2 linked regions of the Rubripirellula tenax genome follow. The protein of the gene in region 2 interacts with the protein of the main gene of each other region in a pairwise test. Links are inferred from orthologs where the notes say so. Each region holds a gene or a part of one and is shown on either strand. Other genes may lie near its edges.

The links. Proteins that work in one complex are often made in the same cells at the same time.
Region 1: the proteins of rpe (region 2) and eno interact in binary tests that used the Escherichia coli proteins (3 or more experiments, as listed by UniProt). The link is inferred for Rubripirellula tenax from one-to-one orthologs.

Annotation. Positions count from the first base shown.
Region 1 is NZ_SJPW01000001.1:528,731-531,690, forward strand. Bases 19-2,933 are described here. They hold eno (phosphopyruvate hydratase), read left to right. Parts: upstream 19-793; coding sequence 794-2,074; downstream 2,075-2,933. Other genes in these bases: Poly51_RS01920 (riboflavin synthase), read right to left, coding at 19-618; Poly51_RS01930 (hypothetical protein), read left to right, coding at 2,231-2,782; Poly51_RS01935 (DUF1289 domain-containing protein), read left to right, coding at 2,901-2,933. Outside these bases: more of Poly51_RS01920, read right to left, coding at 16-18; more of Poly51_RS01935, read left to right, coding at 2,934-2,960. UniProt on the Escherichia coli protein: Catalyzes the reversible conversion of 2-phosphoglycerate (2-PG) into phosphoenolpyruvate (PEP). It is essential for the degradation of carbohydrates via glycolysis.
Region 2 is NZ_SJPW01000001.1:122,168-125,091, reverse strand. The notes cover bases 25-2,903. They hold rpe (ribulose-phosphate 3-epimerase), read right to left. Parts: upstream 1,889-2,903; coding sequence 1,160-1,888; downstream 25-1,159. Other genes in these bases: Poly51_RS00510 (NAD-dependent epimerase/dehydratase family protein), read right to left, coding at 2,179-2,903; Poly51_RS00520 (histidine phosphatase family protein), read right to left, coding at 545-1,156; Poly51_RS00525 (DUF1549 domain-containing protein), read right to left, coding at 25-370. Outside these bases: more of Poly51_RS00525, read right to left, coding at 1-24; more of Poly51_RS00510, read right to left, coding at 2,904-2,924. UniProt on the Escherichia coli protein: Catalyzes the reversible epimerization of D-ribulose 5-phosphate to D-xylulose 5-phosphate.

The DNA.
Region 1 (2,960 bases), 410 kb from region 2 along the record:
ATTGGGTGTTAGGTATTAGGAAAGATCTGTGTTTTGCGATAACGCTCGCTGGACGTATTTGGCCAACAGATCGGTTTCCAGATTCACTCGGTCGCCAACTTTCCGGCCGCCCAGTGTGGTGACGGACAAAGTGTGAGGAATCAAGGCGACGGAAAACGAATCGTCCGCGACGTCGACCACCGTCAAGCTGATGCCGTCGATCGCAATGCTGCCCTTGGATGCGACTTGGGACGCCAAGTGTTTCGGGATGCTGAACCGCAGGTTGGCCCACGGCGGATCATCTTTTCGCTCGATCAATCGTCCGACGGCATCGATGTGGCCGGAAACGTAATGTCCGCCCATCCGATCGCCGACCGCGAGTGAGCGTTCCAAATTGACGTGGCTGCCGATGACCAATTCGCCCAAGTTCGTCCGCGACAACGTTTCTTCGCCGGCTTCGAAATCCAGTTTCGTTGCTTCGACACCCACAACCGTCAAGCAACACCCATTGATACAGATGCTGGCCCCCATGGTCGCATCCTGGGCCACTAACCCGGCATCAACGGTAAAACGCTTGCCCGGGGATTGATCGACGACGTTGACGAGGGTGCCGAGAGTTTCGACGAGTCCGGTGAACATTGGCAGTAGGTTCTAGGTGACAGGTATCAGGTGACAGGAAATAAAAGTCCTGATGCCTGTTACCTGACAACTGAAACCTATTCCCGACGCCTAGCCAGTTTGGCAGCGATGCACCAAAATGCCAGCCCGGAACGAAACAGACCCTCCCAACTCTTAAGTTTTCACGAGACCTCCCATGACTTTGATCGAAGCCATCCACGCCCGCCAAATCCTCGACAGCCGCGGAAACCCGACGATCGAATGCGAAGTTTTGCTTTCCGACGGATCTCACGGTCGCGCCGCCGTACCTAGCGGAGCCAGCACCGGGATGCACGAAGCGTGGGAACTCCGCGACGGTGACAAGTCCGTCTACATGGGCAAGGGCGTTCTGACGGCCGTCGACAACGTCAACGAAAAGATCGCCGAAGCACTCGAGGGCATGGACGCGACCGACCAAGCCGGCATCGACGCGGCGATGATCCAAATGGACGGCACCCCGAACAAAAAGAACCTGGGCGCCAACGCGATCCTGGCCGTTTCGCTGGCCACCGCCCACGCCGCTGCGTCCTGCACCGGACAACCACTTTACCGCTACCTCGGCGGCGCCGGTGCTCGCATGTTGCCCGCACCGATGATGAACATCATCAACGGTGGCGAACACGCCGACAACAACGTCGACGTGCAAGAGTTCATGGTGATGCCTTTGGGCTTCGAACGATTCAGCGACGCACTTCGCTGTGGCACCGAAATCTTTCATAACCTGAAGAAAGTTCTGACCGACAAGGGCTACAACACCGCGGTCGGCGACGAAGGCGGTTTCGCACCTGATTTGAAGAGCAACCAAGAAGCTCTCGACGTCATCATGACGGCGATCGACAAGGCAGGTTACAAGGCCGGCGAACAAGTCTGGATCGCACTCGACGCGGCTTCGACCGAATTTTACGACAAAGATTCAAAGACCTACTCGATCGACGGCAACAAGATGTCGGGCAGCGAGATGGTCGATTTCTTGGCCGGTTGGTGCGACAAGTATCCGATCTGCAGCATCGAAGACGGTTGCGACGAAGACGACTGGGACACCTGGAAGAAGTTGACCGACAAGATCGGCAAGAAGGTCCAGTTGGTCGGTGACGATTTGTTCGTCACCAATGTTGATCGCTTGCAACGCGGTATCAACGAAGGCATTGCGAACAGCATCCTGATCAAGGTCAACCAAATCGGAACGCTGACCGAAACGATCGACGCCATCCAATTGGCTCATCGCAACAACTACACGTCGATCAGCAGTCACCGCAGCGGCGAAACCGAAGACTCGACCATCGCCGACTTGGCGGTTGCCCTTTCGACCGGCCAAATCAAAACCGGTTCGGCCAGCCGAAGTGACCGCATGGCAAAGTACAACCAACTACTTCGCATCGAAGAAATGCTGGGCGACACCGCACAATACGGTGGCCCAGTCTTCGCAGCAAAGTTGTAGGAACAAGTAGGTAACAAGTAGGTAACAGGTAACAGCAGTCGATACAGCAGTCGATACAGCAGTCGATACAGCAGTGTGATAAGATTTCGGAGTGGCACCTCGTGCCCAACTCGCGAAAACCTGTCACCTGAAACCTGTTACCTATGACCCATCCCCATGCCTTCTCTTCTTGCCGAGCAGCCTTGGATCGTTTCGTTGATGCTGGGCATGCTTGGCGGCGGGTTGTTGTTTGGTTGGCTGCAGACCGGCAAGAAGGCGGCCGCGGTGATGGGAATCATCGCGTTGGCTTTGATTCCCGTCGCGTTCTTGGTGGCCTCGAAGTGGGAAACCGATCGCGAGCAGATCGAACGCGTCATTTACGAAACGGCTGATGCGGTTGAGAAAAATGACTTCGAAAGAGCCTACCGAATCATCGGCGACGAGAAAGCCGAGGCAATGGCGCGGCTCGAATTGCCACAGTTCGAATTCACCATGGCTCGCGTCAATAAACTTCGTTCGATCACGATGATCGAAGGATCGTTTCCCCCCGAAGCCGACGTGGACATGTCGGTCAAGGTCGACGTCAGCAACCAACGCGGCGGAGTGCGGAATCTGCGCGTGGTGCGACGACTGGAACTGCGGTTTCAAAAGGTAGGGGATCGCTGGGTCGTGACCGAGTATCGACACTCGCCGGTTGCCGGCGGACCGGACCAGTTCACCACCCAATGATTAGCAGCCTGTTGAAAAAGGGGTCTGCCCCTCTCCGACGCTTCAAATTCACAATATTTCAGCAACGTCTCCAACGGGTCAGACCCCGTTTTTAATAGGCTGTTAGCCCCCACCGACCATGAACAACCCGCCCGAAGATCCGTCCGCATCACCGTGCATCCAAGTTTGCACGATCGAC
Region 2 (2,924 bases):
TCTTCATTCCGGCGGGGCTGACCATCGACCGACGGTCGTTTCCGCCGCTGCGACCGATCAACAAGTTGGACCAAATCGTCGCCCAGTGTCCGGCGTACTCTTCGGTGTAACGATCGTCATACAACAGTTTGTCGACCAACTTCGCCCGCTTATCACTACCCCGGTCGGCGGCAAATTCTTGCAGTTCGGCGATTGTTGGAATCCGACCGATCACGTCCAGATGGACGCGCCGTGCCCAGGTTGCGTCATCGGCTTCGGGTGCCGGCGAGCGGATTTCGTAGTCCCGCCAACCCTGTTCGATCAGTTCGTTGATCAATGCGACCTGTGGCCGAACGGGCTCGGCAGCGACCACCAAACCGGTGGCAGCCATTCCCGTCAAGCAGACGATAGCGATAGCAAAGCGTTGGAACACGGCAGAAAAATCCTGGGACGAGTGACTTTCGATGCCATCAGAACGCCCGCAGGCACCCGGATGTACTCATTCCATTGTATTCGAGGCTGCCGGGTGCCTCCTAGATTGATCCGCCGTCGTACGCCAAATCGGCTACCAAACGGGGTCGATTACGTCCCATTTTCCCGAATCGGTCTCGGCTTGCCACAAATTCGACAGCGATTCGCCGGCCAGCATGGCTTGAACGATCCACGCCATCGGGTCTGGGATCACGATGGCCACCAGGTCGTCGTGCGACTTTTTCAGCAGTTTGCGGAGTGCTTTTTCGACGCGAATTTGCGCATCGCTGATCGATTCGCCGCCGGGCGGACAGATGTCCCAAGGCGTTTCTTGGCCGCGCCGATACAGTTTCGGGTGGTTTCGCTTCAATTCGTCGATCAGTTTGCCGTGCCACAAACCGTGATCCAGGTTTCGCAAACAATCGATGACCTTCACCTTGGCGGGCCGTCCGCGGTCGACGCGGTCAGGGTCCGTCAAATGCGTGGCCAGAATTTCCGCCGTTTCTCGCGCCGACTCGCAGGGAGCCGTATAAACCGTGCGGCACGGGATGTGCGAAACTTGATCCGCCAACAGTTCCACTTGCTGGCGCCCGGTTTCGCTTAGCGGCATGTCCATACAGCCCTTGATGCGACCCTGGTCGTCAAATTCCGTCGCGCCGGGGCGTACCAACAGCACCTGTGAAACGGCGGGTGATTTAAGAATCATCGATCAGTTCCCCACACCAAGGTCATTGGAATCGGGATCATTGGGTGGGCCGTGTGACCGAATCTGGTCGTCCAGCGTGCTGATCGCGGCTTTGTAGTCGCCTTTCTTGAAGATCGCCGATCCGACGACGAACAAATCGCAACCGGCGGCACGGGCGGGGCCGATCGTGGTTGCGTCGATGCCGCCGTCGATTTGCAGCAGCAGATCAGGGAATTCGCTCCGCAAAGTCTGGAGTTTTTCGAGAGCGATCGGATTGAATTTCTGGCCTCCAAAGCCCGCTTCGACACTCATCACCAAAACCATGTCCACGTTTGCCAGGCACTCTCGCAGGCTGCCCAATGGCGTTTCGGGGTTCAACGCGACGCCGACGCTGACACCGAGATCACGGATTCGAGCGGCCGTTTCGGCTGCGTCGCGGACCGCTTCAACATGGAACGTCAGCATGTCTGCGCCCGCATCGACCATCGGACCGGCGTATTTCAGTGGGTCGCTGATCATCAAATGGACGTCCAGCGGCATGTCCGTGTGGCGACGCAATCCTGAGACGATCGGCATCGCGTACGTCATGTTGGGGACGAAATGACCATCCATCACGTCCAAATGAAGAACGCGAGCACCGGCGTCATGTAGCTTCGCCACTTCGCCCTTCAAATCGCCGAAATCGCACAGCAATAGACTGGGCAGCACCGCTGGCGCGGCGTCGCGAATCGCTTCGAGTGAGGCTCTCGCCATCCAAATCGTTCTCTTTGAGTCGTGAAAATCCCGACCGGGTTCATCAACATGGCCGCTCGCGTTCGTTTCCCAAACGTGGCGTGCCATCGTATCCCAGAGGGCAGTTCAGTCGGCGGGCCTTCGCGAACGAATGCTGCCGCCAGCGAACAGATTGAACGCGTTTGCAAGCGATTGTCAATCACGACCGAAATGACGGCCACGGCTCTGTTAGGGGGTCAGTTTTCGGCTTCGCTCGCCAGATGCCGATCTTCCAGAATCTCGAAACCCGTTCAAGGGAACGATAGCTTCCCTTAAAAATCGCCGGATTTTGGGCCGGACTTCGACGCGGACTTGGAGTTCTCGGGCAGCCGGTTCTCGATCCAATCGACCGCGTCATCCAGGCTCTTGTGAGGGTCTCGAATTCGGTAACCCAATTCGTCGTGGGCGCGGGTCGAGTCGTACCAGTGGATCTGGGAGCTCAATTCCAACGAGGCGGTATTGAAATCGCCCTCTTTTTCCGACCATTTCTGCATTGCGCCGGCCACGATCGAACCGATCCAGCGTTGGCCGGGACCGGCCGGCATGACCGGTTTGCCGGCGCCAGTCCGCGCGGCAATCTCTCGCCACAATTCGAAATACGTCCAGTTTTCGCCAGCCAAAATGTATTGCCGCCCGCTGTCGATTCGGCCTTCGACGATTCCGTCCATCGCCTCGATCGTCCCTGCGGCTACATCGCGAGGATCGCAAATGCTGCATCCGCCCGACGGAGCCAGTGGCCGCCACGTTCGTGCGACTTCGACGATCATTCGCCCGCTGCTGGGTTTCCAGTCCCAGGGGCCAAGCATGAATCCGGGGTGAACGATCACCGCCCTCAGGCCTCGTCGGACACCCGCCATGACCACATCCACGCCGGCACGTTTGCTGACCACATAGCTGCACTGCGTCTTTTCGCCATTCGCATCCAGCGGCGTATCTTCGTTGGCCGGTGCACTGCGGTTGCCCAATGCCAGCGTGTCGACGGTGCCGACGTGAACCAGCGGCTTTTCGTGTGCCAAGC